3 regions of the Pantoea sp. UBA4549 genome follow, and region 2 is predicted to be linked to each of the others. Evidence: predicted binding sites of a transcription regulator. Region 2 holds the regulator's gene; each other region holds the start of a gene.
The links. The regulator LexA, encoded in region 2, represses DNA repair genes until DNA is damaged. The targets are predictions, from matches to a motif close to TNCTGTATGTACATACAGNA.

Region 1 (7,896 bases), on a different contig from region 2:
GCGCATATCCGCCAGGCAAACCGGGGCGAGGTCTCCCTGGAGAACACCCATCCTTTTACCCGTGAGCTGTGGGGCCGCAACTGGACTTACGCGCACAATGGACAGCTTAAAGGCTATCGCCAGCTCGACAGCGGCCACTTTCGCCCGGTGGGAGAGACTGACAGTGAAAAGGCGTTTTGCTGGATCCTCTCGCAGCTGCAGGCGCGCTATCCGCGGACGCCAGGAAACTGGCCCGCAGTGTTTCGCTACATTGCTGAACTTGCCGGTGAGCTGCGTGAAAAAGGCGTATTTAACATGCTGTTGTCAGATGGGCGCTATCTGATGGCGTTCTGCTCCACCAATCTTTACTGGATCACGCGGCGCGCGCCGTTTGGGAAAGCGCGTTTGCTGGATCAGGATGTGGAGATCGATTTCCAGCAGCAGACCACGCCACATGATGTGGTAACGGTTATCGCCACGCAGCCGCTGACCGGAAATGAAACCTGGCACCGGATAGCGCCAGGCGAGTGGGCGCTATTTTGCCTGGGTGAGCGCCAGGAATGATTTGGAGGCCGCGTCCGGTGTGGACAGTACCGGGGTGTTGTTCACCGCATACTGACCCGTAGCCGTGACGTTAACGCCGGGCGGCACGTGATATTTCGCAAAATAGGCGTAGCCCGGCTGCAGTTCGCGCCAGAAATCGATATAGCTTGAGTAGCGATGACGCTGCATATTGCTTTCCGTCATACGGAACGGATAGATATTCAGCTGCATCTCCTGCTGGCCGTTACGCAGGGCCGCATTAACATAGTTGAAAATCTCATCCATTGAACCGTTGGTCATGGCGTAGCAGCCCACGGAAACGCAGTCACCGTGAATCATCAGATAGTTGCCGTTATAGCCCTTGCTGCGATCGTACTGGTTAGGAAAACCGGTATTAATGGCGCGGTAAAAGCGGCTGTCGGGTTTCAGCTGATTAAGCTTAACGTTGTAAAAGCCTTCCGGACTTTTGAAGTCGCCCTGGCGGCGTTTGGGACCAAGTCCGCCGGAAAAATTACAGATGCGATAGCTGTCCAGCAGGCGATATTCATTGCCGATTTTGCCATAGAGTTCCAGCGTGCGCTCTTCTTTGAAAATCTGGATAAATACTGGCGTACCCAGCAGTTGTTTCTTTAACTCTTTGCTTACCGGAGCCAGCGGTTGTGCGGGTTCAGGTGTGATTGCCCAGCTAAGGACTGGCATAAGAATCATCGCGAACAGCAATGCGATTCTGCCCATTCTGTGTATACCTTGAAGTGAAGAAAAACTCAGACGCGCGGCGTCACTCAGTTGCATTATCGGAAATATCCGCTATCGCTGCGCAACATTAACATTGTCTGGCTTTTAATCAAGATAGCGGGCAAGAAAATGGCGCAAAGTTGTGATGTGCCGGGGAGTGAAACGCCTTTAAACGCGGCCGCGGTGCTGACGGAGATTGCTCAACGCCTTCGCTACTGTATACTTAGCCAGTGTCCGGAGGGGGTATGCGCAAAATCATTCATGTCGATATGGACTGCTTTTACGCAGCGGTTGAGATGCGTGACGATCCGTCGTTGCGGGATATCCCTATCGCCATTGGCGGCAACCGCGTTCAGCGCGGGGTCATCAGCACCGCTAACTATCCGGCGCGTAAATATGGCGTGCGCAGCGCCATGCCGACCTCGACTGCGCTGCGTCTCTGTCCGCACCTGCGTCTGCTGCCAGGGCGCTTTGACGCCTACAAAGAGGCCTCGCGGCAGATCCGCGAAATCTTCCTCCGCTACACGCCGCTGATTGAACCGCTTTCGCTGGATGAAGCCTATCTGGATGTTACCAGCAGTCCGCACTGTCAGGGATCGGCCACGCTGATGGCGCAGGCGATTCGCGCAGATATTCTGCGTGAAACCGGGCTGACCGCATCGGCAGGTATCGCGCCGATCAAATTTCTGGCAAAAATTGCCTCTGACCTCAATAAGCCTGACGGCCAGTATGTGATCACCCCGCAGGCGGTGCCGGCGTTTCTGCATGAGCTGCCGCTCAGTAAGATCCCGGGCGTGGGCAAAGTGGCGACCAAAAAGCTGGAGGAGATGGGGCTGCGTACCTGTGCTGACGTGCAGCAGGCCGACCTGTCGCTGCTGCTGAAACGCTTTGGTAAATTTGGTCGCTCGCTCTGGGAACGCAGCAACGGTGTTGATGACCGCGAAGTGATCGTCGAACGCGAACGGAAATCGCTGGGGGTTGAGCGCACGCTGCCGGAGGATATTCACCACTGGGAGCAGTGTTTGCCCATTATCGACTATCTCTATGCGGAGCTGGATCGCCGTCTGGGTACCATCCGGCCAGATAAACAGATCGCCCGGCAGGGGGTAAAATTCAAGTTCAGCGACTTCCAGCAAACCACGCAGGAGCACGTCTGGGCGGTGCTGAATAAAGAGGATATGGTAGCGGTGGCGCGTCAGGTCTGGGAGGCGCGTCGGGCAGAACGCGGGGTAAGGCTGGTGGGACTGCACGTTACGCTGGTGGACCCGCAGCTTGAGCGTCAGCTGCTGCTGGGGCTGTGAAATCTCCCCCGCCCGGTAGCGGGCAGGGGAGCGGCATAAATTACGCTTTTGCCGGGATCGCGTTCAGCAGCGCAGTGAGTAGCTTCCAGTAAAGGCCAACGCTTTCAATATGCACCTGCTCATCCGGCGAGTGCGGGCCGGTAATGGTGGGTCCGATAGAGACCATATCCATATGCGGATACGGTTTCTTGAACAGGCCACACTCCAGACCGGCATGGATCACCTGAATGTTTGGCGTTTTGCCAAACAGCGCTTCGTAGGTAGTGCGCGTCAGCGCCATTACCGGCGAATCAGCGTCGGGCTGCCAGCCCGGATAGCCGCCTTTCGGTGCGGTCTGCGCGCCCGCCAGCGCCCCCAGCGAGGTCAGCGTCTCTACTACCCACTCCCTGCCCGTATCGATCAGCGAGCGAATCAGGCAGATGATTTCAGCGTTAGCCTGATCCATGCTGACCACGCCAACGTTCAGCGAGGTTTCCACCACGCCTTTCGCCACGTCTGAATTACGGATCACGCCGTTAGGGGTACTGTTCAGCAGGTTGATAAAGCGATCGCGGCACTCAGCGCTCAGCGCCTCCGCCTGCTGCGCCACCGGCTCAGTCTGCAGCACGATATGCTTTTCCTTGCTGCCGAGTTCATTGAGCAGCACGGCCTGGAAGTGCAGCGCCGCAGATTTCAGCGCATCCACTTTGTGGCTTTCCACGGCCAGCGTGGCAAAGGCTTCACGCGGGATGGCGTTACGCAGCGTGCCGCCGGTAAAGTCGATCAGACGCAGATCCAGCTCGCGGGCATGGGCGGCGAGAAAACGCGCCAGCAGCTTGTTCGCGTTGCCGAGACCCAGATGGATATCCGCGCCGGAATGGCCGCCTTTCAATCCTTTGAGCGTCAGCTTCAGCGTTTCAAAGCCGGCCGGAACCGCTTCACGGCTCAGCGGCAGCGTGGTAATGAAGTCGATGCCACCCGCGCAGCCCATGTAGATCTCACCCTCTTCTTCAGAGTCGGTGTTGATCAGGATTTCCGCCTGCAGCCAGTCCGGCTGCAGGCCAAACGCGCCATCCATGCCCGACTCTTCGGTCATGGTCAGCAGCACTTCCAGCGGGCCGTGCGTCAGGCTGTTGTCAGCCAGTACCGCCAGCGCTGACGCCATGCCGATGCCGTTATCTGCACCCAGCGTGGTGCCGCGCGCTTTCACCCACTCACCGTCAACCCATGGCTGAATCGGATCTTTAGTGAAATCGTGAGCGGTATCGTTATTTTTTTGCGGCACCATATCCAGGTGCGCCTGCAGCGCAACCGGCGTGCGGTTTTCCATGCCTGGCGTGGCAGGTTTACGGATCAAAATATTGCCGACCCGATCGCGCTCGACCCAGAAATTCTGCTCTTTGGCCCAGCTGACCACATATTCAGCCAGCGCCTCTTCATGATAAGAAGGGTGTGGAATAGAGCAGATTTTGGCGAAGATATCCCACAGCGGCTGCGGGGAGAGTTGAGACAATTCAGACACAACGCGTCTCCTGTATCAGCGTGGCGGACAGGCCGCTCGCACGCAGTTTTCGGTTAAAGATCGCCGTCAGCTCATCTGACGTGATGAGTCAGAGAATATCACCCTTTATTCGCAGGCGCGTCATCAGGCGCGCTAAAAACCTGCAACCAGTCTCTCCGATGCTGGTTTTTAACGCGCCAGATCCTTATAATCTCGCGCAACCTTTTCCCCCTTGCATATTTTTAAGCCACTTTTGGTGGTTGGGATTCCTTTTATGAGCGAAAAATACGTCGTAACCTGGGACATGCTGCAGATTCATGCCCGTAAACTGGCCCAGCGCCTGCTTCCTGTGGAACAGTGGAAAGGTATCATCGCGGTAAGCCGCGGTGGTCTGGTTCCGGCATCACTGCTGGCGCGTGAGCTGGGTATTCGCTACGTCGATACCGTCTGCATCTCCAGTTACGATCACGATCACCAGCGCGAAATGAAAGTGCTGAAGCGCGCCGAAGGCGACGGTGAAGGCTTTATCGTTATTGACGACCTGGTCGACACCGGCGGCACCGCGCAGGCGATCCGTGATATGTATCCAAAAGCGCGTTTCTGCACTATCTTCGCCAAGCCTGCCGGCCGCGCGCTGGTGGATGACTATATTGTGGATATTCCGCAGAACACCTGGATTGAACAGCCGTGGGATATGGGCGTGGTCTATATTCCGCCCATCGTCAAAAGCTGATTGATGCAACGCAAACAACGCCCGGTTAAGCCGGGCGTTGTGCTATTCGCGCCTCGCGCAGCGGGGGCGGGTGAAGTAAACTCATAGCCATCTATGCGACTGCCGCAGGAGAAACCATCAGATGGCCGAAAAAAATCTTAGCGAAGAGCTGTTCAAGCCGCGTTTTAAACATCCCGAAACCTCCTCACTGGTACGCCGTCAGCATCACGCTACTGCCCAGGTGCATAACGCGCTGGAGGGGGATACTCAGCGCGGCTGGTATCGTATGCTGAACAAACTGCTCTGGACATGGCGCGGCCTCTCCCCGCAGGAGATCAGCGAAGTCCTGGCGCGCATCGCTGTCAGCCGCTTTGAACACACCGATGACGCGCTGCTGGACACGGTGATTGGCTATCGCGGCGGCAACTGGAATTTTGAGTGGTCAAAACAGGCGGCGCTCTGGCAGCAGCAGGCGATGCAGAGCGAGCAGCATGATGAGGCGGGCCAGCAGTGGCTGCACGCGGCAAACCTCTATAGCCTGGCGGCCTATCCCTATATTAAAGGCGACGAGCTGGCCGATCAGGCGCAGGTGCTGGCGAACCGTGCTTATGAAGAGGCGACCCGGCGGCTGCCGGGCGAGCTGAAATCACTGACGTTTCCCGTCAGTGGTGGCAGTCCGGTTACCGGGTTTCTGCATATGCCGGCGCAGGCCAGTGCACCCTATCCCACGGTGATGCTGTGCGGGGGGCTCGATTCGCTGCAAAGCGATCACTATCGTCTGTTTCATGACTATCTGGCCCCGCGCGGTATCGCTATGCTGACGCTGGACATGCCCTCTGTTGGCTACAGCAGTAAATGGACACTGAACCAGGACACCAGCCATCTGCATCAGCAGGTTCTGCGCGAGCTCAGTAACGTGCCGTGGATCGATCACACCCGCGTGGCGCTGTTCGGCTATCGCTTTGGTGCCAATATCGCGACCCGACTCGCCTGGCTTGAGGTACCGCGTATTCGTGCCGTGGCAACGCTGGGCGCGATGGTGCACGGCGTGTTTGTTGACGCGGCGCGTCAGCAGCAGCTGCCGGACATGTATATGGATATGCTGGCGAGCCGCCTGGGGATGGCCTCCACGTCCGACAGCAACCTGCGCATTGAGCTGAATCGCTATTCGCTGAAGGTGCAGGGGCTGCTGGGACGCCGTACGCCGGTGCCAATGCTGGCCGCTTACTGGCCGGACGATCTTTTCAGTCCGGAGGAGGATTCCCGCCTGATTGCCGGCTCATCCGCGCAGGGTAAAACGCTGGCTATTCCGGCATCACCGGTATTCCGCAGTTTTGAAAAAGCGCTGAATCAGATCTGTGACTGGCTCAGCAAACAGTTGCAGCGGTAACTGGCAAAATGCAAAACCTCTGCTAAAACTTAATGTCGGCATACTACGCGCTGCGCCTTTTGTGCAGCGCGCTGCTTTTTTTTACGGTTTATTTGAGGGAGAGAATTAGCATGACGTTACCGAGTGGTCACCCCCGCAGTCGCCTGCTTAAGCGCTTCACCGAATTGGGGCCGTACATCCGTGAAGGAAAATGCGAAGATACGCGTTTCTTTTTTGACTGCCTGGCCGCCTGCGTTAACGTAAAGCCTGCACCGGAGAGCCGCGAGTTCTGGGGCTGGTGGATGACACTGGATGCGCACAGCGATCACTTTACCTACGAATATCACTTCGGCCTGTTTGATAAAGAGGGCGACTGGAGTGTGACAACCATTAAAGGTAAAGAAAACAATGAGCGCGTAGAGAGTACGCTGCGTAATTTTCATGAGCGGCTGAAAGCGATGCTGCATGAGCAGAAGCTCGATCTGCGTCCTGCAGCTGGTTTTAAAGAAGAGCCGGTGAAGCTGAGCGCATAATATAAAAAAAGAGCCGGTCATGTGCCGGCTCTTGCGTAATGAGGATAGCGGTGCTGATACCGTAGCGGATAATCAGAACTGATAGGTCAGCGCCACGGCAACCACATCGTCATTGTTCAGCCCCAGCTTATTGTTGTCGTCCAGCTGATTAATTTTGTAATCCACCATGGCCGACATGTTCTTATTGAAATAGTACGTCAGGCCCAGATCAACATATTTCACCAGGTCTTCATCACCCACGCCTTCAATATCCTTGCCTTTAGTCTGTACATAGCCCAGTGACGGACGCAGGCCGGAATCGAACTGATACTGTGCCACCATTTCAATGTTCTGCGCTTTATTAGCAAAGCCGCGCGTGCCGATGGGCGTCATGTTGCGCGTCTCAGTGTAGATAGACGCCAGATAGACGCTGTTAGCATCATATTTAATACCGGCTCCCCAGGATTCTGCTTTGTCTCCGCGTCCGAGCAGCCCGGCCTGCTGCTGCTGGCTGGTGCGATCGGATGAGGTAATGGCCGACATCAGGCTGACGCCGCTGTCGCCGATGGTGTAGCCCAGGGATGCGCCGTAGCCGTCGCCGTTCTGGGTGCTGGTATCCGTTGCGCTGCCGCGGCTGTTCGCGCTGCCGGCGTCATTTTTGCCCTGATACTGCAGGGCGAAACGCAGGCCATCCACCAGACCAAAGAAATTACTGTTGCGGTAGGTCGCCACGCCAGACGTGCGCGCCGCCATAAAGTTATCGGTGCGCGCGGTGCCGTCACCGCCGAACTCAGGGAAGACGTCGGTCCAGGCTTCCACGTCATACAGCACGCCGTAGTTACGGCCATAGTCGATTGAGCCGTAGTCGCCAAATTTCAGGCCGGCAAAGCCGAGACGGGTTTTGTTGCCGTTATTTGCGTCACTGCCTTCAGAGCGGTTGCCCTGAAACTGATATTCCCACTGACCGTAACCCGTCATCAGGTCGTTAATCTGCGTCTGACCCTTAAAACCGAGACGCACATACGTTTTGTCACCGTCTGCGCCCGCATTGTCACTGAAATAGTGCATCCCTTTTACGCGACCATAGAGATCCAGTTTGTTACCGTCTTTATTATAAATTTCTGCGGCTTGTGCAGTGGTGGCCAGAGCCAGGGCGGAAACAACCAGTGCCAGTGTGCTTTTCTTCATGTGCTATCAATCCCGATGAGTAAAAAAAGTATGTACCCGCGAAAAGGGGTGTAAAACACGGGACGTTTTACCGATAG
Region 2 (7,896 bases):
GCGGGATCTCCCGGTTCTCTTTCGGGCTCAGCCCTGAGAGCCAGGCTTTGCGTGCGTGAATGATAAAGGTGTCGCAGCCGCCCCGCTCTGCCACGGTGCCGGTAAAGTCGCACAGAAACGCATAGCTCTCCTGCTCGTCGATACCGATGCGGGTTTTTACCGTGACCGGAATAGAGACCACATCGCGCATCGCTTTAATACAGTCGGCCACCAGGTTCGCATCCGCCATCAGGCAGGCACCAAAGCGACCGTTCTGTACGCGGTCGGAAGGACAGCCCACGTTCAGGTTGATCTGATCGTAACCGCGCGCTTCAGCCAGTCTGGCGCACTGCGCCAGCGCCGCCGGATCGCTGCCGCCCAGCTGCAGAGCAACCGGGTGCTCCTCTTCGCTGTAGGCAAGGTAATCCCCTTTGCCATGAATAATCGCGCCGGTCGTCACCATCTCGGTATAGAGCAGCGTATCGCCGGTAAGCTTGCGATGAAAATAGCGGCAGTGACGATCGGTCCAGTCGAGCATCGGCGCGATGGAAAAGCGTTGCGAAGAGAAGTTATCAGTCATGAAGCGCAGTAGATCCGGAGTTAAATGATGAGAAACTGCGCAATGATACCACAGCCGTCACGGACGACACAGCCGCCCGTGACAGACCCGTCAGAAGTTAAAGCCGAGCTGTACCATCGCACCCCAGGTACGATCTTTACCGGCGGAGCCCGCCAGATCCAGATGCACCGCATTGTTAAACGGCGACAGACCAAGACCGGCAGTAACCACGTTAACGTCGTTTGATTTCAGATCGGCCCGGTAGCCTGCGCGCAGGGCCAGCCAGTCGAGCATGCGATATTCCGCGCCTGCGCCCGCATACTGGCTGCTCTCCTGCGACTTAAAGCGTTTGGTTTCCGTGAGATCCACATCGCCGGTCAGGGTAACCGGTCCGCGCTCCCACGCGAGGCCGGTCGTTACCAGCGGACGGATTTGATAGGTATCGCGATAGCCATTAACAACTTTGGTATCCAGATCGCGTGAGATCAGGTTCTGGCCGGTCAGACCAAACGTCCAGTTTTCAGCAAATGGGGTGGCGAGACCGGCATCAACGTTAAAGCCGGTGTCTGAACTGCGATAGCGCCCGTTTTTAAGATCGTTTTTATCGTAGTTATAGACGCTGGCGCTGTAGTTATAGAGCCAGGTCTTCTGCAGCTTAGGCGTAACACCCAGCGAGACCGGGTGACCGGCAACCGTAAACTCATGCGCCATGGCAATACCATAATCGGTGACCAGCGCTGCCAGTCCGTTCGCGCTGGAGCGCAGGTTATCCTGATCGCCCGGCTGCGGAAACGCGCCGTTTGCCAGACTGTCCAGATAATCGATATCGCTCTGAACCACGTTGGCACGAATATGGGCGGTACCATACGCTTTGGTGATAAAGGCAAACGGCAGCGTCTCATTCGGAACCGTAACGGCCACTGCAACGCCTGCGGTCGCATCCGCTTTATTACCTTTAAGCCTGCGCAGCTGGTCGGCCATATCGCCGGCTGCGGCACGCAGCTGCGGCACGGCATTGATGGCAGCAAACGGATCCGAGATGAGACTCTCGTTGATGTTATCAATTACGTCGCGATAGCGATCAACCGTATCGGTGATGTCATCAATACGATCGACCAGCTTGTCTTTATCCGTCACCTGTAATCCGGCAGAGGGAAAAATGATGCCGGCATTCTCTTCCGGCTGGGCGCGCGTCATCAGCGCCGGGTTAGCCAGCACGGCAGAACTCCAGTGCGACGAAGCGACACCGGTTCCGCCCATCGCATCATTGCGCGCATCATACCAGGTTCCCGCGGCCAGCGCTGAAGAGGAAGCCAGCAGCGCGTTTAAACCAGCAAAATAAGCCACCCGGGCCAGCGTAAAGCGTGTTGTCGTCATGAGGCTGCTATCACCTTAAAAAATTATTGAGTGTCGCGTAGGCGAAATAATGGTGTTAACCGCTATTCTGAATGGCGGCTAACGCTTCATTGCTGTGAACTGAAAGGGATAAGCACTGCTGTTCGCAGAATTGGACACGAATGCGCCACTCTGCGCTTTTTTTAGCCACTCAGGCGAATTATTGCTCTTATAAGGCCAGTGATAACTTTAGCCTGCCTGAACCATATCGGGAATCTGGTCACTTGCAAAGCAAAAATAGCGCGTAAAACACTCTTAAAATTGCCGGATATGTGTGATCGACAGCACGCTTAGGCCAGAGCAGGCAAAAACAGCATGGGCGGATGGAGTGTGATAAAATAACATCACCTGTAAGCCGGAGAACATTATGTCAACTCTTACCCCAGCGCAGCTGCTGACCCAGGTTGAGGCGCTCTGTCTCGATCGCGGCGTGCGTCTTACGCCGCAGCGTGCCGAAGTACTGCGCCTGATGGCTGAGCAGAAAGGTTCTGTCAGCGCCTACGATCTGCTGGATCAGCTGCGTATGAGTGAACCTCAGGCGAAGCCGCCCACGATTTACCGTGCCCTCGACTTTTTGCTGGAACAGGGATTTATCCACCGCGTGGAGTCCAACAACAGCTATGTGGTCTGTCATCACGTTAATGAGCCGGCCCACAGTTCTGTTATGCTGGTCTGCGACAGCTGTGCCGCCGTGAGTGAACAACAGGCACACGGCGTGGAAAAAATCATTGCGGGACTGGCTGACCAGGCGAACTTCAGCCTGCGCCATACGGTGATTGAAGCGCACGGCCTGTGCGAAAACTGCGCTGAAATTGCTGCCTGTACCCAGCACGCCAGCTGCGCGCACGATCATGAAGCCATGAGTAAAAAACGCGGTAAAAAGGGCTGAGTGCACGCCTGAAGGCCTGCGAGCGGGGGGTATGTTCTGAACCGGGGTAGCGCTAGTCGCGACGATCGTTGTGCCGGCTTTCCCATTCGTTCACTTCGCGCTCCGCTTCTGCTCTCGCATAGCCATAGCGCTCCTGAATTTTGCCAATCAGCTGGTCGCGCCTGCCTTCAATCACGCTCAGGTCATCATCAGTCAGCTTGCCCCACTGCTCTTTGCATTTTCCTTTGAACTGTTTCCAGCTGCCGCTTGCTTCATCTCTGTTCATTACGCGTCTCCACAGTTTGCTGAGCCAGACGGAACGCCCCCACAGCGGGGGCTGAACCGCCGCCTGACCTGCGATCTGTCCTATTAAGGTTAACCGTCGCAGCACAATTCGCCAGTTTTATGCGCTGCCGGTTAACCCGATGACATTACACGCTGAACCAGCTGTCGCGCCGCCAGTGATAGCGCCATATCAGTCCCAGGGTAATGCCTCTTAACGCGAGGAATACGGTAATAGCCAGCCATAAGCCATGGTTCCCGAGCCACGGCAGCGTCAGCAGCGTCAGTGCATAGCCCAGCGCCGCCAGCAGCATGCTGTTGCGCATATCGCGGCCGCGTGTGGCCCCGATAAACATACCGTCCAGCAGATAGCACCAGACGCCAGCCAGCGGCAGGATCACCTGCCAGATAAGGTAGCGGTCGGCCGCTTCGCGCAGCGATTCAATAGAGGTCAGCAGCGCGATAATTGCCGGGCCGCAGACGGCGTAAATCACCGCAAACAGCAGCGCCACGATGCCCGCCTGCCGGCAGGCGGCATACCAGATCAGCCGCAGCCGGCTGCGATCGCCTGCGCCGGTGGCCTCACCGGAGCAGGCTTCCACCGCGTAGGCAAAGCCATCCAGCGCATAGGCGGTAAAGGTCAGAAACATCAGTAATACCGCATTGACCGCGACCACCTCAGGGCCGAGCCGCGCGCCCAGCAGCGTCAGCGAGGCAAAGCAGAGCTGCAGCAGCAGCGAACGCAGCATGATGTCGCGGTTAAGACGGAACAGGCGCGCGGTGTCGCCGCGCCAGCTGGCTTTGAGCAGTGAAAATGATATGCCGCGCAGCGCCAGCACACGTGCCACCATCCACAGCCCTGCCGCCAGCGTCACATAATCCGCGACGGCGGTGGCCGCAGCGGCACCCGCCACGCCCCAGTGCCACTGCAGAACAAACAGCAAATCAAGCAGGATATTCACAACGTTACCGGTGATGAGCAGCACCATTGGTGCACGCGCATACTGTACGCCAAGCAGCCAGCCCAGGATCACCAGATTTGCCAGTGTGGCAGGCGCACTGAGCCAGCGGATAGCGATAAAGGTTTGCGCCTGCTGCTGCACCGCCTCGCTGCCGCCCATCAGCGCGGCCGCCAGCTCGCTGACCGGGGTACGTAATGCAATGAACAGCACGCCTGCTGTCAGCGCAATCAGCATCGGCTGGATCAGCGCACGCGCCAGCGCAGGTGTATCCCGGGCGCCAAATGCCTGTGCCGTCAGACCGGTGGTGCTCATGCGCAGAAACAGCAGCAGCATAAAGACAAAGCTGGTGGCGGTTGCGCCCACGGCCACGCCGCCGAGATAAACCGGGCTGTCGAGGTGACCAATGATAGCCGTATCCACAATGCCCAGCAGCGGTACGCTGATGTTAGAGAGGATCATTGGCAGCGCCAGCCGCCAGAGCGTGCGGTCAGAAGAGGTAAACAGCGGCATCAGCCAGTCCTGTTAATGCGGGCAACGCGCTTCATGCAGCTGCACGGCGTCACGGTTGGAAGCAGAGGGGTAATATAGCAGACTGCGGTCTGTGCAGGCACAGACCGCAGCAGGGGGACTAACCAGGTATTACAGCCATTCACCGGTGCGGACAATACCCACAGCCAGACCTTCAACGGTCAGTGACTGCTGGCGCGTATCCACTTCGATAGGCTGAAAATCGCTGTTTTCTGGCAGCAGATGCACGATAGCACCCTGCTTTTTCCAGCGTTTTACGGTGACTTCATCATCGATGCGCGCTACCACGACCTGGCCGTTACGCACATCCTGGGTTTTATGTACGGCAAGCAGATCGCCATCCATAATCCCGATATCTTTCATCGACATTCCGCTGACGCGCAGCAGAAAATCAGCGCTCGGCTTAAACAGGTTAGCATCGACCTGATAATGGGTCTCGATGTGCTCCTGAGCCAGCAGCGGCTCGCCGGCAGCCACACGTCCGATTAACGGCAATCCGCCGCTTGTCTCTTCTTCCATCAGCAAGCGAATGCCGCGTGAGGCGCCAGAGACAATCTCAATGACCCCTTTACGCGCCAGCGCTTTCAGGTGCTCTTCAGCCGCATTGGGTGAGCGGAAGCCCAGCTGTGAAGCAATTTCAGCACGCGTTGGTGGCATGCCGGTTGAATTAATATGGTCGCGAATCAGGTCATAGACCTGCTGCTGCCTGCTGGTTAACGCTTTCATCCCGCCCCCTGGTTGTTTATACAGTCGCTGTGAGTATATACAGGTATTGGCGAAATGAAAACCGCAGCTGCGGCAAAAATCAGCGATATATCGGTACTTCAGGCCTTAATGCGCGTGCGGCCAGAGCAGCGAAATCCAGACAAACAGCGCAAGCAGAATGGTCAGCAGCACGGCGGCAGAGCCCATATCTTTGGCGCGCCCCGCCAGCGGGTGACGCTCCTGACCAATTCTGTCGACCACCGCTTCAATCGCGCTGTTCAGGATCTCTACCACCACCACCAGCATCACCGAGCCAATCAGCAGCACGCGCGTCACCGCGTCCACATCCAGCCAGCAGGCGATGACCACCGCGATCGCCGCCGCGATCGCCTCCTGACGAAAAGCCGCCTCATGTTGCCACGCTGCGCGTATACCCTGCCAGGAGTAGCCTGCGGCTTTGATAATGCGCAGCAGGCCGGTAACGTTATTTGCCATGGATAGGGAACCCTTGAGTAATTTTGGCGTCAATGAGTGCGCAGCGTACGATGGCACAGCCACAGATCTTCGCTGCACTTTCTGGTATGCTTGCCGCGCTTTGCTAACAAGAGGCTTCAAGTTGTCTATGTCAGGTTGGCGTAAACTCTATTACAAATTATTGAATTTACCACTCTCTATTTTGGTAAAAAGTAAGGTCATACCGACCGATCCGGTTTCGGAGCACGGTATCGATCCCACCCGTCCCGTGATGTATGTTTTGCCTTATGATTCAAAGGCGGACCTGCTTACATTGCGCAATCAGTGTCTGCGGCTTGATCTGCCCGATCCGCTGGCGCCGCTGGAGATTGACGGTACGCTGCTGCCGCGCCATGTGTTTATCCATGACGGCCCGCGCGTCTTCCCTTATTACGTGGCGAATCCGGAGTCAGTGAAACTGTTTCACGACTATCTGGATCTGCACCGTAATAATCCGCAGCTGGATGTCCAGATGCTGCCGGTGGCGGTGATGTTTGGCCGGGCACCGGGCCGTGAAATTCAGGGTGAGCCCACGCCGCATCTGCGCGTACTGAATGGCGTGCAGAAGTTTTTTGCCATTCTCTGGCACGGCCGCGACAGCTTTGTCCGCTTCTCTTCTACCGTCTCGCTGCGCCAGATGGCGACCGAACACGGCACGGATAAGTCGATTGCGCAGAAACTGGCACGCGTGGCGCGTATTCATTTTGCCCGTCAGCGTCTGGCTGCGGTAGGACCCAGCCTGCCTGCCCGTCAGGATCTGTTCAACAAACTGCTGCAGTCGAAAGCGATTGAAAAAGCCGTTGAGGATGAAGCGCGCAGCAAAAAGATTTCGCATGAAAAAGCGCAGCAAAACGCCGTTGAGATGATGGAAGAGATCGCGGCGGACTTCTCGTACGAGGCGATCCGCGTCACCGACCGCATCATGGGCTGGCTCTGGAGCCGGCTCTATCAGGGCATTAACGTAAACGGCGGCGAGCGCGTGCGTCAGCTGGCGCAGGATGGCCATGAAATAGTCTATGTGCCCTGCCACCGCAGCCATATGGATTACCTGCTGCTCTCCTACGTGCTTTATCATCAGGGACTGGTGCCGCCGCACATCGCTGCCGGTATCAATCTCAACTTCTGGCCAGCCGGACCGATTTTCCGCCGGCTGGGGGCCTTCTTTATTCGCCGTACTTTCAAGGGCAATAAACTCTACTCCACCGTATTCCGCGAATATCTGGGCGAGCTGTTCAGCCGTGGCTACTCGGTTGAGTACTTTGTTGAGGGCGGGCGCTCGCGCACCGGTCGCCTGCTCGATCCCAAAACCGGCACGCTCTCCATGACGCTGCAGGCGCTGCTGCGCGGCGGCAGCCGCCCGATCACCTTTGTCCCGATTTACATCGGCTATGAGCATGTAATGGAAGTGGGGACTTACGCCAAAGAGCTGCGCGGCGCGGCGAAAGAGAAAGAGGGCTTTGTGCAGATGGTGCGCGGCCTGCGTAAGTTGCGCAATCTTGGTCAGGGCTACGTTAACTTTGGTGAACCGCTGCCGCTGGTTAACTATCTGAACAAGCATATTCCTGAGTGGCGCGAGGCGATTGACCCTATCGATCCGCAGCGCCCCGCGTGGATGACGCCAGCGGTGAACGATATCGCTGCCAGCCTGATGGTACGTATTAACGAAGCGGGTGCGGCCAACGCCATGAACCTGTGTGTGACCGCGCTGCTGGCGTCGCGTCAGCGCTCACTGACGCGTGAGCAGCTGACGGAGCAGCTGGAGTGTTACACGCAGCTGCTGCGCAACGTGCCCTATTCACCGGAAGCCACGGTGCCCGATCTGAGCGCCGAAGCGCTGCTGGATCACGCGATGGGCATGAACAAGTTCGAAACCGAGCAGGACAGCATCGGCGATATTATTATTCTGCCGCGCGAGCAGGCCGTGCTGATGACCTACTACCGCAATAACATTCAGCATATGCTGGTGATGCCGTCGCTGATTGCGGCGATTGTGCAGCAGCACCGCGAAATCAGTGAAGCCGAGCTTCTGCGTCAGGTGAGTCTGGTCTATCCGATGCTGAAAAGTGAGCTGTTCCTGCGCTGGGAAAGTGCTGAACTGCCGGCGC
Region 3 (7,896 bases), on a different contig from region 2:
GTTGAGGGCGCGGGCGGCTGGTTCACACCGCTCTCTGAGACACAGACATATGCAGACTGGGTTATCGCAGAGCAGCTGCCGGTGATACTGGTGGTGGGCGTAAAGCTGGGCTGTATTAATCACGCCATGCTGACCGCTGCGGCGATAAAGGCGAGCGGCGTGCCGCTGGCAGGCTGGATCGCAAATGATATTCAGCCGCCGGGCAAACGCCATCACGAATATATCGCCTCGCTGCGCCAGCGCATCGGGGCGCCATTTCTGGGCGAAATCCCCTGGCTGGCGTCGGCGGCGGAGCAGGCCACGTGCGGACACTATCTGACGCTGCCGTGAGCGGCAATCCTTGTGTAAACGGCATCAGGCAGGCGCTAACCATTTGCTAACGGTGAGATCATCCAGCTGCGCGACGCGGCCCTGCGCCACATTGCGCCCGCGATGCAGCAGCAGAAAGTAGTCGGCTACGCGGCGTATAAAGGAGACGTGCTGTTCCAGCAGCAGGATAGTCAGCCCATATTCCCGGTTGAGTCGCCGGATCAGGTTGCCCGTCTCCTCTTCCAGCCAGGGCGACATCGTACCGGTGGGTTCATCGAGGATCAGCAGGCGCGGTTTCAGCACCAGTGCACGTGCCAGTGCCAGCTGCTGCTGCAGATTGACCGGCAGATCGCCGCTGCGCTGATGGCGCAGGGTATAGAGCGCAGGAAACAGGTCAAACACACTCTCCGGAATAGCGCGATTGCGCTCATCCTCAGCCGCCAGCAGGGCAATCAGCAGATTGTCCTCAACGCTCATCTGCGTAAAGATATGGCGCTTTTGCGGCACATACCCGATGCCCATCCGCGCCCGCTGCATAGCGGGCTGCAGCAGCAGATCCTCCGGTGGATAACCCGCTTCCTGCCAGCAGATAGAGCCGCTGTTAACCGGCAGATGGCCCATAATGCAGTTGACCAGCGTGGTTTTCCCCATTCCCGGACTGCCCAGCACGCCGGTGCAGGATCCCGGAGGCAGATCAAGATCGACATCCCACAGCATCTGGTTCTGGCCATAAAACTGATTCACCGAACGTAAACTCAGCATCTGATCTTCTCCTTACAGATAATTAGCCTGAATGCACCCGCTCTGTGTCGTCTGGCATGCAGTAACAGATTAAACGTGACGCGGTGGTATCAGACATCAGGGGGTCCCTGTTAAACCTGCATGTTCTGCCGCAACAGGAGAGATGCAAGCAGCGGGCCAGATCGATCATTCCGCATGTGTGGCGTTAACAAATACCTGCAACGGTGCCTTAAACATCAGAAAAACTTAACTGTGAAAGCAGGTGATTAAGCCACTGCACTTTGACAGTGCTGATTACTAAACTTTTCTGGTGCATCTGTTCATTAATAAAGCAGTGGCATAAGGCAGGAAAACAGCGCGGCCCAGGCGTAGCGGCACTGTGGAATCAAAAAAGAATAGTTAATCCCGCCGCCCTTGCTGGAAAAATAATCATAAAAAAAATTTTTTTGTTAGCGCAGAACGGGCCGGGATTTTTTATACACAGCCTGCGGGCGTGGGGCTGGCTTCACTTATCCACCATTCCTGTGGATAACCTTGTGTATTAGCGACTGAAAACCGGGCGCAAGCGAGGAAATACGCGGCCTGGATACATTATGCTGCGAAACTGGGCTTTTGAGGTATATTCAATAAATTCAGTATGTTGTTTAAAAGCAAGCCTGCAAAATGTCCGCTGAAGTTTATCGCTGCATTTTGATGACGTTCTCTTGACAATTGTTAAAAGCCCGGCTCGCCTGGGGATAACCTTGCGCGACATATTTTAGCCAGCGGCCGCTTTAATGCCTCTGAAGCGATGCCACAGGCTGAAGGTACATCGTGGCGTTTATCTGTAAATATATCCAGTGTTTTTTTCTGGCAAAATCGCCATAGCAGAGTAGAATTATCAGCCTGCCAGCCCTTTTCTTCAGCAGGAATTCTGAAATCATGAGCAAAGCCTTTAAACTTAACTCCGCCTTTAAGCCTTCAGGCGATCAGCCTGAAGCGATCCGCCGTCTGGAGGAGGGGCTGGAAGATGGCCTTGCGCATCAGACCCTGCTCGGCGTAACGGGTTCGGGCAAAACCTTTACCGTTGCCAACGTGATTGCCGACCTCAACCGGCCGACGATGGTTCTGGCGCCCAATAAAACGCTGGCGGCGCAGCTCTATGGGGAGATGAAAGAGTTTTTTCCGGATAACGCCGTGGAATTCTTTGTTTCTTACTATGACTACTATCAGCCTGAAGCCTATGTGCCGAGTTCTGACACCTTTATCGAAAAAGATGCGGCGGTGAACGAGCACATTGAGCAGATGCGTCTCTCTGCTACCAAAGCGATGCTGGAACGGCGTGATGTGATTGTGGTGGCGTCGGTCTCAGCGATTTATGGTCTTGGCGATCCCGATCTCTATCTGAAAATGATGCTGCACCTGACGCGCGGCATGATCATCGATCAGCGCAGTATTTTACGGCGTCTGGCTGAGCTGCAGTATGCGCGTAACGATCAGGCGTTTCAGCGCGGTACGTTCCGCGTGCGCGGGGAGGTGATCGATATCTTCCCGGCGGAATCTGATGATATCGCTCTGCGGGTGGAGCTGTTTGATGAAGAGGTCGAGCGGCTGTCACTGTTTGATCCGCTTACCGGGCAAATTGAGTCAGTGATCCCGCGTTTTACTATCTATCCCAAAACGCACTACGTTACGCCGCGTGAACGTATCCTGCAGGCGATGGAAGAGATCAAAGATGAGCTGGCCCTGCGCCGCAAAGTGCTGCTGGAAAACAACAAGCTGCTGGAAGAGCAGCGTATTACGCAGCGCACCCAGTTTGACCTGGAGATGATGAATGAGCTGGGTTACTGCTCGGGGATCGAAAACTATTCCCGTTATCTCTCGGGGCGCGGGCCGGGTGAAGCGCCGCCGACCCTGTTTGACTATCTGCCTGCCGACGGTCTGCTGGTGGTGGATGAGTCGCACGTGACCATTCCGCAGATCGGCGGCATGTATCGTGGCGACCGCGCGCGTAAAGAGACGCTGGTGGAGTACGGTTTCCGTCTGCCTTCCGCGCTGGATAACCGTCCGCTTCGGTTTGAGGAGTTTGAGGCGCTGGCCCCGCAGACCATTTATGTGTCAGCCACGCCGGGTAAATATGAGCTGGAAAAATCGGGCACGGAAGTGATCGATCAGGTGGTGCGTCCGACAGGCCTGCTCGATCCGATCCTTGAGGTGCGCCCGGTGGGTACACAGGTGGATGACCTGCTGTCTGAGATCCGTAAGCGCGTAGAGATTAACGAGCGCGTGCTGGTAACGACGCTGACAAAGCGTATGGCCGAAGATCTCACCGAATACCTTGAAGAGCACGGTGAGAAGGTGCGCTATCTGCACTCTGATATCGACACCGTTGAGCGCATGGAGATTATTCGCGACCTGCGCCTGGGTGAATTTGACGTGCTGGTAGGGATCAACCTGCTGCGTGAAGGACTCGATATGCCGGAGGTTTCTCTGGTAGCGATTCTGGACGCCGATAAAGAGGGCTTCCTGCGCTCAGAGCGTTCACTGATCCAGACGATTGGCCGTGCTGCACGTAACGTGAACGGTAAAGCGATTCTTTATGCTGATAAGATCACGCCCTCTATGGCGCGCGCAATTGAAGAGACTGAGCGCCGCCGTGAGAAGCAGGAGCGCTACAACACTGAGCACGGCATTGTGCCGCAGGGGCTGAATAAAAAGATCACGGATATTCTTGAGCTGGGCAAAAACGTGGTGAAAACCCGCGGCAAGGGTAAAACGGCCACGCGCACGGCGGCAGAGAATGATGCCGATTACCTGGCGCTTACGCCACAGGCGATGCAGAAGAAAATTCACGAACTGGAAGCGCAGATGCAGCAGCATGCGCAAAACCTGGAATTTGAAGAAGCCGCCAGCCTGCGCGACCGTCTGCACGAACTGCGCGAACTGTTTATCGCCGCTTCCTGACCGGCACAGCAGAGCCTTACCGGTGCCGCATTGCGCAGGGGCCGCACTCCGCAGGGACCGCATTCCGCAGGGACCGCATTCCGTAGGGACCGCATTCATGCGGCCCTGGCGAATCCAGGCACCACCGTATTTATACGCAGCCAGGGCGCCATTAATGGCGCCCCTGCGTAAATTCCGCGGGTTTTATACGTGATCAGGGCACCATGAATGGCGCCCCTGCGCAAATCTCCCGTAGGGGCCGCATTCATGCGGCCCTGGCGAATCCAGGCACCATCGTATTTATACGTGATCAGGGCGCCATGAATGGCGCCCCTGCGTAAATTCCGCGGGTTTTATACATGATCAGGGCACCATGAATGGCACGCCTGCGCGAATCTCCCGTAGGGGCCGCATTCATGCGGCCCTGGCGCGCTTACAGCGCCTGAATGGCGCGCTTACAGCGCCTGAATGGCGTGCTCCAGCGCCAGACGCAGCAGCTGCCGATCGTGACGGTAACGGATATCCTCGGCCTCCAGCGGCTCCTGTACAATAACGCGCTGTGCCAGACCCTGCGTGTCGGCGGTCGGGCTGATGACCACGGCATCAATGACCCGTTTACCAATCGCCTGTTCCATAATGGCCAGCTTATCTGCCACGCTAAGGCGGGCTGCCGCCGGGCTGAGCTCGCGTCCAAGGTTGCCAATAAAGACCATGGTGGCAGGCGTACGACGTAGCGCGCGCGCCATCTCTTCCATCAGCAAAATCGGCATCAGGCTGGTGTAAAAACTGCCCGGACCAATCAGGATCAGATCGGCTTCTGCCACGGCGTCCAGCGCTTCGCGGGTGGGATTAACGGCCGGATGCAGCATCAGCGTCTGAGGGGCCTGCCGCATCTCATCAATCGCAGTTTCGCCATAAACCATATTGCCTTCTGCATCCTGTGCCACCAGATCCACTGGCTGCTCCGACATCGGGATAAGAAACGCATCAACCTTGAGCAGATTGCGGATAATGTTAATCGCTTCCAGCGGGCGCACGCTGAGATGGTCCAGCGCTTTCAGAATCAGGTTACCCAGATTATGCCCCGCCAGCTCGCCGTTACCGGCAAAGCGATATTCAAACATCGCGGAAGCCACGCTCGGTTCGGTAATCAGCTGATTAAGACAGTTGCGCATGTCTCCCCAGGCGATACCGCCTTCTGAACGGCGGATACGTCCGGTAGAGCCGCCATTATCCGTGGTGGTCACAATACCAGTGAGACGCGAACCCAGCGGTGCCAGCGCTGACATCACGCGGCCCAGGCCGTGCCCGCCGCCCAGTGCCACCACGCGATCCAAATCTGCCAGCGTTCGATTCATGCTGCTCCTTACCTGATTTACTGCGCTCAAAAAGCTGATTTCTGCTGCCGGAAGGCAGCGTCATGTGGCGCAGTTTAGCCTATTCTGCTGCGATAATGCCGTTAAAAATCGCTATATATCATATTATACAACGCACGCAGTGACTGGCTGACTGACGCAAAGCACGCTACCATCCAGAGACCGCGTTGTCCTCAATGACAACAAACTCTTAAGCCTTGCGCGCCTAAGTCAAATGATAGGGCCGCCTGGCCGCAGCGTAATGCTGCCAGGGTGCAGAAAGAAATGCCTGCATCTCCCGACTTTGGAAAGGTGTTAAGGTGCCACAATTTACAGATGCCTGGGCGCGTAGCTTCTATTATTTGCGCCTGTCGATCACGGATGTATGTAATTTCCGTTGTACTTACTGTCTGCCGGATGGCTATAAACCTGGCAGTACCCGCAACAAGAGCTTTCTTTCGCTGGATGAGATCCGCCGGGTAACCCGCGCCTTTACCGCTGCGGGAACGGAAAAAATCCGCCTTACCGGTGGCGAACCCTCAATGCGCCGCGACTTTACCGACATCATTGCTGCCGTGCGTGAAAACGCCGCGCTGCGACAGATCGCGGTGACCACCAACGGCTACCGGATGGCGCGTGACGTTCAGTCATGGCGCGATGCAGGGCTGACCCACATCAACGTCAGCGTGGACAGTCTGGATGCGCGGCAGTTTCATGCCATTACCGGGCAGAATAAATTTGCTGAAGTCATGGCCGGCATCGACGCCGCGTTTGACGCCGGATTTGAAAAAGTCAAAGTCAACAGCGTGCTGATGCGCGATGTCAACAGCCAGAGTCTGGATACGTTTCTGGCCTGGATCCGCACGCGTCCGATCCAGCTGCGCTTTATTGAGCTGATGGAGACCGGCGAAGGAGGCGATCTGTTCCGGCGTCACCATATCTCCGGTGAGGTGATCCGCGATCGGCTAATCATGCAGGGCTGGCAGCGCCAGCCGCGCGGCCGCAGCGACGGACCGGCGCAGGTATTTCGTCATCCTGACTATCAGGGTGAGGTGGGTCTGATTATGCCGTATGAAAAAGATTTCTGTGCCAGCTGCAACCGGCTGCGCGTCTCAGCCACCGGAAAACTGCACCTCTGTCTGTTTGGCGACGGCGGGGTAGAGCTGCGCGATCTGCTCGCTTCCGATGCACAGCAGGGCGAGCTGCAGGCGCGTATCGCCCACAGTCTTGGCCAGAAAAAGCAGACGCATTTTCTGCATCAGGGCCAGACCGGTATTACGCAAAATCTCTCTTTCATTGGTGGCTAAACACAGGAGTTACAGCCATGGCTAAACCAACCGGCGAATTTACCGCCCTGTCTGCCGCGGTGCTGACCATATCCGACAGCCGCGATGCGGCCAGCGACACCTCAGGTGATTATCTGCGCGAGGCGCTTGCTGACGCGGGGCACCAGGTGGTGGACCACGCTATTCTGCCTGACAATCGCTACCGCATCCGCGCCACGGTGTCGCGCTGGATCGCCAGCGACGATATTCAGGTGGTGATTGTGAACGGCGGTACCGGTTTTAACAGTAAAAACAGTACCCCGGAAGCGCTGCTGCCGCTGTTTGATCGTGAAATTGACGGCTTTGGCGAACTGTTCCGCATGTTCTCTTATGAAGATATCGGTAGCGCAACGCTGCAGTCGCGTGCCGTTGCCGGCCTCGCTAATCAGACCCTGATATTTGCTCTGCCTGGGTCCACCAGCGCCTGCCGCTGCGGCTGGGAACGCATCATCGCCGATCAGCTGGATGCGCGCACCCGGCCCTGTAATTTTGTCTCTCACCTGAAGAAAGTCACTGTATGAATCAGTTAACACATATTAACGCCGCTGGCGAAGCGCACATGGTCGATGTCTCCGGTAAAAACGAAACCGTGCGCGAAGCGCAGGCGGAGGCGCTGGTGCTGATGTCACCCGCCACGCTGCAGATGATCATGGAAGGCAGCCATCATAAAGGCGACGTCTTTGCCACTGCCCGCATCGCCGGCATTCAGGCCGCAAAGCGCACCTGGGAGCTGATACCGCTCTGTCATCCGCTGATGCTGAGTAAAGTGGAAGTGACGCTGGAAGCGGAACCGGCACAGAGCCGGGTGCGCGTCACTTCGCGCTGCCGCCTGAGCGGTAAAACCGGTGTGGAAATGGAGGCGCTGACGGCGGCCTCTGTAGCGGCGCTGACCATCTATGACATGTGCAAAGCGGTACAGAAAGATATCGTGATCGATCAGCTGCGCCTGCTGAGCAAAAGCGGTGGTAAATCAGGTGATTTTAAGGCGGCCAGCCATGATTAACGTCCTGTTCTTTGCCCAGGTGCGCGAGCTGACCGGCACCAGCGAGCTGACGCTGACGGAAACCTATCCCGACGTGGCGGCACTGCGTGATGCGCTGGCGCAGCGCGGCGATCGCTGGGCGCTGGCGCTGGAGTCGGGCAGGCTGCTGGCCGCGGTTAATCAGACGCTGGTCCCTATGACCCATCCGCTGCAGGCAGGGGATGAAGTGGCCTTTTTCCCGCCGGTCACCGGAGGTTAATCA

Region 1: the regulator LexA is predicted to act here: its motif matches at 1,471-1,490, upstream of dinB (DNA polymerase IV).
Region 3: the regulator LexA is predicted to act here: its motif matches at 1,873-1,892, upstream of uvrB (excinuclease ABC subunit UvrB).

What each region holds. Positions count from the first base shown of each region.
Region 1 covers NZ_DGLH01000010.1:21,437-29,332, reverse strand. The annotation lists gene B3041_RS11155 (class II glutamine amidotransferase) at 1-543, shown strand, start outside; gene dpaA (peptidoglycan meso-diaminopimelic acid protein amidase) at 514-1,257, opposite strand; gene dinB (DNA polymerase IV) at 1,503-2,558, shown strand; gene pepD (beta-Ala-His dipeptidase) at 2,599-4,059, opposite strand; gene gpt (xanthine phosphoribosyltransferase) at 4,313-4,771, shown strand; gene frsA (esterase FrsA) at 4,893-6,140, shown strand; gene crl (sigma factor-binding protein Crl) at 6,251-6,652, shown strand; gene ompC (porin OmpC) at 6,725-7,819, opposite strand.
Region 2 covers NZ_DGLH01000001.1:4,431-12,326, reverse strand. The annotation lists gene dusA (tRNA dihydrouridine(20/20a) synthase DusA) at 1-559, opposite strand, end outside; gene B3041_RS00055 (conjugal transfer protein TraF) at 650-1,915, opposite strand; gene zur (zinc uptake transcriptional repressor Zur) at 2,301-2,822, shown strand; gene B3041_RS00045 (CsbD family protein) at 2,875-3,087, opposite strand; gene dinF (MATE family efflux transporter DinF) at 3,233-4,555, opposite strand; gene lexA (transcriptional repressor LexA) at 4,685-5,299, opposite strand; gene B3041_RS00030 (diacylglycerol kinase) at 5,405-5,773, opposite strand; gene plsB (glycerol-3-phosphate 1-O-acyltransferase PlsB) at 5,901-7,896, shown strand, end outside.
Region 3 covers NZ_DGLH01000006.1:253,037-260,932, forward strand. The annotation lists gene bioD (dethiobiotin synthase) at 1-330, shown strand, start outside; gene B3041_RS04595 (ABC transporter ATP-binding protein) at 355-1,071, opposite strand; gene uvrB (excinuclease ABC subunit UvrB) at 1,972-3,993, shown strand; gene B3041_RS04605 (gluconeogenesis factor YvcK family protein) at 4,428-5,330, opposite strand; molybdenum cofactor riboswitch at 5,524-5,659, shown strand; gene moaA (GTP 3',8-cyclase MoaA) at 5,648-6,634, shown strand; gene moaB (molybdenum cofactor biosynthesis protein B) at 6,652-7,173, shown strand; gene moaC (cyclic pyranopterin monophosphate synthase MoaC) at 7,170-7,655, shown strand; gene moaD (molybdopterin synthase sulfur carrier subunit) at 7,648-7,893, shown strand; gene moaE (molybdopterin synthase catalytic subunit MoaE) at 7,896-7,896, shown strand, end outside.